Regions from separate parts of the Streptomyces sp. NPDC048185 genome, predicted to be linked through region 1. Evidence: riboswitches for the same ligand, from Rfam matches in the RefSeq annotation. Region 1 holds a riboswitch; each other region holds the start of a gene.

Region 1 (3,265 bases):
ACCCCCCGGTACTTCACCGCGGGGCCCCTCTGGACGGCCGCGCCCCTGGTCGCGGCGCCCCTCTACTCGCGGCGCGACACCCTGCTCACCGGCCTCGCCGTGGTCGCCGCCGTCATCGGGCTCCAGCTCGGCAAGGGCGTCATCCACTACGTGGACTCGCTCACCGAGCTGATCACCATCGCGACGGTCGCCGCCCTCGCCGTCTTCGTGAACGCCTTCGTCCGCCGCACCGACGAGCGCCTCGCCTCCGCCCGTGAGATCGCCGAGGCCGCCCAGCGCGCCGTGCTGCCCGAGCCCGCCGAACGGATCGGCGGCTTCGAGATCGCCGCCTGCTACGAGGCGGCGCAGGCGGACGCCTTCATCGGCGGCGACCTGTACGCGGTGCAGGACAGTGCCCGCGGCGTGCGGCTCATCGTCGGAGACGTGCGCGGCAAGGGCATGGGCGCGGTGGCCGCCGTCGCCGTGGTGATCGGTGCCTTCCGGGAGGCCGCCGAGCAGGAGGCGACGCTGGAGGCGGTCGCGCAGCGGCTGGAGCGGGCGCTGGCGCGCGAGGGCACCCGCCGGGACGGGCTGGACGCCTTCGAGGGGTTCACCACCGCCGTCCTCGCCGAACTGCCGCACGGCGAGGGCATCGTCCGCGTCGTCAACCGCGGCCACCCGCCGCCGCTGCTGCTGCACGCCGACGGCACCGTGCACCCGGTGCAGGACGGGGAGTTCGCGCTGCCGCTCGGCATGGGCGAGCTCGGGGTGTGGCCCGACCGGGCGCAGCAGAGCGGGCTTCCCGGCGGAGCCACCCTGCTGCTGTACACCGACGGGCTGTCCGAGGCCCGTGACGCCCAGGGCCGGTTCTACGACCCCCACGCGCGGCTGGCCGGCCGCGTCTTCCGCCACCCGGCCCACCTGCTCGAAACCCTCGCCGACGAGGTGCGCGAGCACTCCGGGGGCGGCACGACGGACGACATGGCGCTGCTCGCCGTCCGCCGCCGGGCCTGAGCGGTGCGGCGACCCCCCTCGATCGCCGTCACGGGTGGTGACGGCACGACCGCCCTCCGCATAACAACTGACACACCGTCATAAACGCGTGATGTGAAGTCGTGACCTGAGAGGCGGTCAACTCGCCCCCATATGTGTCTCAATGAGGCGTACGTCCCGGCCGGTATCCCTAATGATCAAGCGGAACGGCTTGGAATCAGCACCTCGCGTCTATTAACGTTCGATAACGCAGCGCGGTCGTCCCAGCCGTCACAGAAGGCGGCTCCGTGCGCACGCGCCGAATCCCGTGAGGGAACCGGGGAACCACCACTTGGGGTGAATCGGGCGTATGCCGCCGTGGCTACACGGCGCGTATACGCGCGTAGGAGACCTTCCTGCTCCGAACCCGTCAGCTAACCCGGTAGGCGGAAGGAAGGAAAGGAGTACGCCCACGTGGCGTCCAACCGGCCTGCCCCCGAGGCCCCGTTCGTGCCCGGCACGCACGACACCGAAACCTTCGGCTACGACGGCTACCGTGCCGAAGAGGGCCCCTGGGAGGAGTGGAATCCCACCGCGGAGTCCATCCGTCCGGTACGCGGCCGGCACCGTGTCGCCAAGCAGCGCGGCGGGCTCGCCCGCAGCTCCACCGTCCTCGGCGTCGGCGTCATCGCGGCCGTCGGAGCGGGCGGCATGGCCAGCGCGCAGACCGGCAAGCCGCCGGTGTCCATCTCGATGCCCGATCTGCCGAACGTCGGCTCGCTCATCTCCGACGACGAGCCGGAGCCCGAGGGTTCCGCCACCCCGCTCAGCGGCATCGGTATGACCGCCGACGACACCGCCGAGGGCACCACCGACGCCGGTGAGGTCCTGCGGGCGCGCATCATGCAGCAGGCCGAGCAGCAGCAGGTCCAGGTCGAGACCAAGGCCGCCGCCGAGGCCGCCGCCAAGGCCGAGAAGGAGGCCGCCGAGGCCGCCGCCAAGGCGGAGAAGGAGGCCGAGGCCAAGGCCGCCGCCGCCAAGAAGAAGGCGGAGGAGGAGGCCGCGAAGAAGGCCGAGGCCGAGCGGCTCGCCGAGCTGGCCAAGCAGTTCACGCTGCCGACCTCCTCGTACACGATCACCTCGACCTTCGGCCAGGCCGGGTCCATGTGGTCCTCCGGCCACCACACCGGCCTCGACTTCGCCGCGCCCACGGGCACCCTCATCAAGGCCGTCCACACCGGCACGATCACCGAGGCGGGCTGGGCGGGCGCCTACGGCTACCGCACCATCCTGACCCTGGACGACGGCACCGAGCTGTGGTTCTGCCACCAGTCGTCGATCAGCGTCGGCGTCGGCCAGAAGGTCAGCACCGGGGACGTCATCGGCCGCGTGGGCGCCACGGGCAACGTCACCGGACCGCACCTGCACTTCGAGGTCCACGTCGGCGGTGCCGAGGGCGGCGTCGACCCGGCCGCGTGGCTGCAGGGCAAGGGCCTCACCCCCTGAGGACACGGGCGCCCGGAAGAGGCGCCCACCTTCGGATCCCGGCGGTCCTGACGGCGACCCCCCGACGTCAGGGCTGCCGGTTTGCGCGATCTTTGCGTCCGGCCCCCGCACCCTCGGAATGACCGGTTCCGGTGCGCTTGTTGTCGTAGGACATGACTTCTCTGCGCAAGCTCGGCTCCTCCGACCTCGAGGTCTTCCCGCTCTCCCTCGGCGGCAACGTCTTCGGCTGGACCGCCGACCAGGACACCTCCTTCGCCGTCCTCGACGCCTACACCGCCGCCGGCGGCAACTTCGTCGACACCGCCGACGCCTACTCCGCGTGGGTCGAGGGCAACAGCGGCGGCGAGTCCGAGACCCTCATCGGCAAGTGGCTCGCGACCCGCGGCAACCGCGCCGACATCGTGATCGCCACGAAGGTCAGCCAGCACCCGGAGTACCCCGGTCTGTCCGCCGCCAACATCAAGGCCGCCGCCGACGCCTCGCTGCGCCGCCTGGGCACCGACCACATCGACCTCTACTACACCCACTTCGACAAGCCCGAGGTGCCGGTCGAGGAGATCATCGGCGCGCTCGACGAACTGGTGCGCGCGGGCAAGGTCCGGTACATCGCCGCCTCCAACATCACCCCCGAGCGGCTCGCGGCGTCCCTGGAGTTCTCGGACCGCGAGGGCCTCGCCCGGTACGTGGCCCTGCAGCCCCACTACAACCTGGTCTCGCGGGACACGTACGAGGGCGGGCTGCGCGACCTCGCCGAGCGGGCCGGTCTGGCCGCCGTTCCGTACTACGCCCTCGCGGCCGGCTTCCTCAC
Region 2 (3,265 bases), on a different contig from region 1:
CGGGCGTCGTCGCTCAGGTCGGAGTCCAGCAGCTCGCACAGGGCGAGGTCCTCGGCGAGGCCCAGCCGGGCCGCCCTTTCGCGCAGCCGCAGCACCGGGAGGGTCGGGATGCCCTCGCGCAGGTCCGTGCCGGGCGTCTTGCCCGACTCGTGGGAGTCGGAGGCGATGTCCAGGACGTCGTCCGCGAGCTGGAAGGCGACGCCGAGCCGCTCGCCGTACTGGGTCAGCACGTCGACGACCGTCTCGTCGGCGCCGGACATCATCGCGCCGAACCGGCAGGAGACCGCGACCAGCGATCCCGTCTTGCCGCCGAGCACGTCGAGGTAGTGGTCGACGGGGTCCCGTCCGTCCTGCGGTCCGGCCGTCTCCAGGATCTGGCCGGTGACGAGCCGCTCGAACGCGAGGGCCTGCACCCGGACGGCCTCGGGCCCGAGGTCGGCGAGGATCTGGGAGGCACGGGCGAACAGGAAGTCACCGGTGAGGACGGCGACCGAGTTGCCCCAGCGGGTGTTCGCGCTGGGCACCCCGCGGCGCACGGCGGCCTCGTCCATCACGTCGTCGTGGTAGAGCGTGGCGAGGTGGGTCAGCTCCACGACCACGGCCGAGGGCACGATGCCGGGCGCGTAGGGGTCGCCGAACCGGGAGGCGAGCATCACCAGCAGCGGCCGGAACCGCTTGCCGCCGGCCCGCACCAGGTGCTGGGCGGCCTCCGTGATGAAGGGCACCTCGCTTTTGGTTGCCTCAAGCAACCCTTCCTCGACGGCCGCCAATCCGGTCTGGACATCGGCTTCCAGAGCCTGGTCCCGCACGCTCAGCCCGAACGGCCCGACGACGGTCACGAGGGATCTCCTGTCTGCTGGTGTCTACTGGCGATTACCTGGTTTGTCGATAGGTCGCTGCCACCACTCGAGTCAGCGTATCCGGTCACGTTTCGATCACCGCTAGCGCCCACCGTTACAGGCCGGTCGGTATCGGATCATGCACGGTATGTTTTTGATCAGGTGATATGAGCGGATATCGATCGACATCGCCAGAGACGTGCGAAACAGGACACGGCACGCCGAAAGCCGCCACCGAAGATCCCACCACCCCTCCCAACGGACCGCACCCCGAGAACGTCACCCATTCGACATCCGCTCCCCCGCCCCGAACGGGTGCCCGCGCAGGGCGACGGGACACCGGGCCGCGCGGTCGGCGGCGGAGCGCGGCACAGGGCGCGCACACCCGGCGGACAGCCCCGCCCCGGCCGCCCGCCCAAACGGCCCGCCATCGGCGGCCGGTTGGCCACCAGTTGGCCCTAATGCCCGATTTGCCGCCCTTGTTGAGGCCCGTGAGTTGGCTCACGCCGCCGCACCCGCCGGCCCGCGCGCCGCACCCCCGTCACGACCCCCGCCACCCCTTTGCCCCGTAGGCGAGTTGGGCCTTGGCAGTCGCAAAGGATCAAGCACCCCAAATCCCCCAGACCAAGGTCAACAGGCACGTCGGGTGATTCCTGCACTTGTTCCGGACATGTGCTCTCGCATACGTTCCCGGCCTGTCAGGCGGACGCCGAATCCTGCCACCGCCCGGCACACAGTCATCCACTCGAGACACTCGCAGGCAGGAGCGGGGGACCCAGGTAAGTCGCCGCGCCGGACACCACCGGAGCGGCTCGGGGTGAAGCCGTGCCCGTCAGGGCGCGGCCGGGCACCTCCCCGCCCGAACCCGACAGCTCACCTCGCAGGCGTTGGAGAGGGACACACACATGCCTGCCAACGGTCAGAACCGTCACGCCCGGACCAGCCGCCTCGCCCGCAAGCTCGCCGTCGCCGGCACCGGCGCCGCCGTGCTCGCCCTGCCGCTCATCGGCGCCGCCACCGCGTCCGCCGCCACCCCGGCCGCCACGACCACCGCCGCCACCACGGCGACCACGGCGTACCCGGACAACCTCGACGGCTGGATCCGCGAGTCGCTGGACATCATGGCCCAGCACGGGATCCCCGGGACGTACGACGGCATCCACCGCAACATCATGCGCGAGTCGTCCGGCAACCCGCTCGCCATCAACAACTGGGACATCAACGCCATCAACGGCACCCCGTCCAAGGGCCTGCTCCAGGTGATCGACCCGACCTTCCAGGCGTACCACGTCGCCGGCACCTCCTGGGACTCGTACGACCCGGTCGCCAACATCACCGCCGCCTGCAACTACGCGGCCGACCGGTACGGCTCGATCGACAACGTCTTCAGCGCGTACTGAGCCGTACCCGCCATGAGCCGTGACCAGGTCCCCTCGGCGGACGGGATCTAGTCGGCTCCGAAGATCCGCTCGAGGACGACGGCCACGCCGTCGTCCTCGTTCGTCGTGGTGACCTCGTCCGCGACCGCCTTGAGCTCGGGGTGGGCGCCCGCCATGGCGACCCCGCGGGCCGCCCAGTGGAACATGGGGATGTCGTTGGGCATGTCCCCGAAGGCGATCGTCCGCCGCCGGCTCAGCCCCAGGTGCTCGGCGGCGAGCGCCAGACCGGTCGCCTTGGTGACCCCGCACGGCTGGAGCTCCACCGTCCCCGGCCCCGACATGGTGACCGTCGCGAGCGAGCCGACCACCGCGCGCGCCGTCGCCGCCAGCTCGTCGTCGGACAGGTCGGGATGGCGCAGCAGCACCTTGCTGATCGGCGCGCTCCACAGCTCGTCGCGCCGCTCGACGCGCACCGCGGGCAGCGTCGGGTGGGGCATCAGATAGCCCGGCTCGATGAGGGTCAGCCCGTCGACCCCGTCCTGGTCGACCGCGGCGTACACCTCCCCCACCTCGGCCTCGATCTTGCCGAGTGCGGTCTCCGCCAGCTCCCGGTCCAGGGTGACCGACCACAGCATCCGGTGCGCGCCCGCGTCGTACACCTGCGCGCCCTGTCCGCACACCGCGAGCCCCGTGCAGCCGAGGCCGTCGAGCAGGGAGCGCACCCTCGGTGCCGGGCGGCCCGTCACCACCAGGTGCCGGGCTCCGGCCCGGGCCACCCGTGCCAGCGCGGCCAGCGACCGGTCGGAGACGGTGTCGTCGCCGCGCAGCAGCGTTCCGTCGAGGTCGGTGGCGACGAGGGCATATGCGGTGCGGTCCATGATCAGAGAATACGGACACCGCACCTGTCCGACTCACCCACGACCGGATGCGCACGAGGACGTTCGCAGGTGTCCGAAACCTGACACAACATCGTCTAAAGGCGGTTAAAGGCCTGTGCACCAGTTGGCAACAACATGCTCTGCCTTCTACCCTCCGGACGGCCCCGGG
Region 3 (3,265 bases), on a different contig from region 1:
TCGTCGCGGGCTTCCTCTTCCTGCTCTTCGAGGTGGGCGCCAAGTAGCCGGCCGGCACCGTGGGCGGGTGGCTCAGTCCAGCATCCGCTCGCGCAGCCGCTCCCGGATCTCCGGGGTGACGCCGAGCCCCTTCTCCAGGTAGGTGTCGACCCCGCCCCAGGTCTCCTCGACGGTCTCGAAGGCCGCCGCCAGGTATTCGGCGCGCGCGTCGAACAGGGGGCTGAGCAGCTCCATGACCTCGGGGGAGTAGGCCGAGGCGGCGGAGCCGCTGCGGCGCACCTTGTAGCGGCGGTGCGTCGCGTTGGACTTCAGGTAGTCCTCGGTGATGGCGTCGCGCTGCACGCCCAGGGCGAGCAGGGTGATGGCGATCGACAGGCCCGCGCGGTCCTTGCCGGCCGCGCAGTGCATCAGTGCGGGGACGCTGTCCTCGGCGAGCGCGTGCAGCACCCGGGAGTGCTCCGCCGTGCGCTCCTTGATGATCGTGCGGTAGGAGGCGATCATCCGCTTCGCGGCCTGGTCGTCCGCCAGGATCTCGCGCAGCTGGTCGAGGTCGCCGTCGCGGACCATCTTCCAGAACTCGGCACCGTCGGCCGGATCGCTCAGCGGCAGGTTCACATTGCGCACGCCCGGCAGTTCGACGTCCGGCCCCTCGAGCCTCTGGTCGGCGGCGTTGCGGAAGTCGAAGATCGTGTGCAGGCCCAGTGAGGCGAGGAAGGCGGCGTCCTCACCGGTGGCGTGCGCGAGGTGGCCGCTGCGGAACAGCACACCCTGGCGCACGCGCCGCCCGTCCACGGTCGGCAGTCCGCCCACGTCCCGGAAGTTGCGCACGCCGGTCAGCTCGGGTTCGGTCGACGGGACCTGCTGCGTCACGGGGGCTCCTCCCACTCCGCCCCGCCGGCGCTGCTCGCCGACGGGCGCCCAGCCGACGATACGGCATCCCTTGCCTGCGGCAACGAGCCGGCCGCAGGCCGTCGACAGGACCGACTAGTGCTGGTGTGAGACTTAGGTCCGAATTGCGCCCTTCATCCCAACTCGGCGCGGAATAAAGGGTGCTGGAGTGGTTCCCGTGAGCAGCGTCATAGAGGTGACCGTCCGTTGCCCGTCATGTTCACGTAATTCATGCGCTTATCAAGGCCCTTTGCGGAAAAAGGCGCTCACGGAATCGACGGAGTGTGACCGGCGATTCCCGCAATGGATCAAGTGGAACGCCTGTCCGCGGAATCTCTCGCTTGTCCGTTCGCATCCCGGTCGCTTACGTTCACCACCGATCCGGACGGACGCCTAATCCTGCCGCCGACCGGAGCCCGCACTCATCCACCACCCGTACACGGCAGGAGCGGGGGACCCACAGGTACCACGCCTGTTCCGGTTCCCGGAACGGCTCGGGGTAAAGCCGCGTCACGACGCGGCCGGGCATCTCCAGTCCGCACCCGACAGCTCACCTCGCAGGCGCCGGAGAGGAATTCGCCATGCCCGCGAAGGGTAAGCACCGCCGTACCAAGGCCCAGCGCCTCACCCGCACCATCGCCGTCGCCGGCACCGGTGGCGCCGCGCTCGCGCTCCCGCTGATGGGCGCCGCCGCCGCCAACGCCGCTCCCGCGCACTCCGTCGCCGGTCAGTCCGTCCAGTCCGTGACGACCGGTGCGCAGAAGTCCGCCGACAAGGGCTCGGCCTCGCACACCTACGTCGTGAAGAGCGGCGACTACCTGTCGAAGATCGCCGACGAGCAGCACGTCGACGGCGGCTGGAAGAAGCTCTACGCGGACAACCGCGAGGCCGTCGGCTCCGACCCGTCGCTGATCCACCCGGGTCTCAAGCTGTCCGTCGGCCAGAAGGCCGCTGCCGGCACCGAGAAGGCCGCCGAGAAGCCGGCCAAGGCCGAGAAGTCCTCCGCGCAGTCCGCCGAGAAGTCGTCGGACGCCGCGAAGACCTCCGCGTCGAAGTCCTCCGGCACGGCCGCCGGGTCCGCCACCACCAGCGGCTACACCGCCCCCGTGGCCGGCGCCGGCATCGGCACCCCGTACCACCAGTCCGGCAGCATGTGGTCCAGCGGCTACCACACCGGCACCGACTTCGTCGTCCCGACCGGCACCTCCCTGAAGGCCGTCGGCGCGGGCACGGTCGTCTCCGCTGGCTGGGGCGGCGCGTACGGCAACCAGGTCGTCATCAAGCTCGCCGACGGCTACTACGCCCAGTACGCCCACCTGTCCTCGATCTCCGTGTCCGCCGGCCAGGCCGTGACCGCCGGTCAGCAGATCGGCCTCTCCGGTGCCACCGGCAACGTGACCGGACCGCACCTGCACTTCGAGATCCGCACCACGCCGGACTACGGCTCCGACGTGGACCCGGTCGCCTACCTGCGCTCGCACGGCGTCTCCCTCTGACGACCGCTCCCGCGCAGCACCCGCGCCACCGAAGGCCGGACCCCGATCCCCGGGTCCGGCCTTCGGTGCGTCCGCCGACGGCCTCTTCTTATTCCTGAATTGGCCAACACTTTAGGAGTGGCTTTTCTCACCGACCGTCAACCCCTTCTTACGGTCGCGTAGGTCACATTCCACGGTGAATCATGGTCCGACGTGGCAGACGATTCGAAGAGTGACAGCAGAGCAGTGATCGGGTCGTACGTGGCGGTGGGGGACAGCTTCACCGAGGGCGTCGGAGACCCCGGCCCCGACGGGGCGTTCGTCGGCTGGGCCGACCGGTTCGCCGTACTGCTCGCGGACCGGCGCCCCGAGGGCGACTTCACGTACACGAACCTCGCCGTGCGCGGCAGGCTGCTCGACCAGATCGTGGCGGAGCAGGTTCCCCGGGCGGTCGAACTCGCCCCGGACCTGGTCTCGTTCTGTGCCGGCGGCAACGACATCATCCGGCCCGGCACCGACCCGGACGAGGTGGCCGAACGGTTCGAACGGGCGGTGGCCGCCCTGACCGCCGCGGCCGGCACGGTGCTGGTGACCACCGGCTTCGACACCCGCGGGGTGCCCGTCCTCAAGCACCTGCGCGGCAAGATCGCCACCTACAACGGACACGTGAGGGCCGTCGCCGACCGCTACGGCTGTCCGGTGCTCGACCTGTGGTCGCTGCGCAGCGTGCAGGACCGCAGGGCGTGGGACGCCGACCGCCTCCACCTGTCGGCCGAGGGGCACACCCGCGTGGCACTGCGCGCCGGCCAGGTCCTCGGCCTGGGCATCCCGGCCGACCCGGACCAGCCCTGGCCGCCGCTGCCGCCGCGCGGCACCCTCGACGTCCGGCGGGACGACGTGCA

Evidence for each region. Region 1 has a riboswitch for cyclic di-AMP ahead of ACGF3H_RS10635 (M23 family metallopeptidase). Riboswitches for the same ligand answer to the same signal wherever they lie in the genome.
Region 2: it holds a riboswitch for cyclic di-AMP, as region 1 does, so the genes downstream of both, ACGF3H_RS22675 (transglycosylase SLT domain-containing protein) here and ACGF3H_RS10635 (M23 family metallopeptidase) in region 1, are expected to answer to the same signal.
Region 3: it holds a riboswitch for cyclic di-AMP, as region 1 does, so the genes downstream of both, ACGF3H_RS08820 (LysM peptidoglycan-binding domain-containing M23 family metallopeptidase) here and ACGF3H_RS10635 (M23 family metallopeptidase) in region 1, are expected to answer to the same signal.

What each region holds. Positions count from the first base shown of each region.
Region 1 is NZ_JBIDAN010000003.1:17,757-21,021, reverse strand. It holds gene ACGF3H_RS10640 (PP2C family protein-serine/threonine phosphatase) at 1-993, shown strand, start outside; cyclic di-AMP (ydaO/yuaA leader) riboswitch at 1,259-1,414, shown strand; gene ACGF3H_RS10635 (M23 family metallopeptidase) at 1,426-2,457, shown strand; gene ACGF3H_RS10630 (aldo/keto reductase) at 2,610-3,265, shown strand, end outside.
Region 2 is NZ_JBIDAN010000007.1:333,098-336,362, forward strand. It holds gene ACGF3H_RS22670 (polyprenyl synthetase family protein) at 1-839, opposite strand, end outside; cyclic di-AMP (ydaO/yuaA leader) riboswitch at 1,537-1,741, shown strand; gene ACGF3H_RS22675 (transglycosylase SLT domain-containing protein) at 1,745-2,239, shown strand; gene ACGF3H_RS22680 (HAD family hydrolase) at 2,287-3,096, opposite strand.
Region 3 is NZ_JBIDAN010000002.1:623,531-626,795, reverse strand. It holds gene ACGF3H_RS08830 (DUF6126 family protein) at 1-47, shown strand, start outside; gene ACGF3H_RS08825 (tyrosine-protein phosphatase) at 73-870, opposite strand; cyclic di-AMP (ydaO/yuaA leader) riboswitch at 1,309-1,465, shown strand; gene ACGF3H_RS08820 (LysM peptidoglycan-binding domain-containing M23 family metallopeptidase) at 1,470-2,384, shown strand; gene ACGF3H_RS08815 (SGNH/GDSL hydrolase family protein) at 2,610-3,265, shown strand, end outside.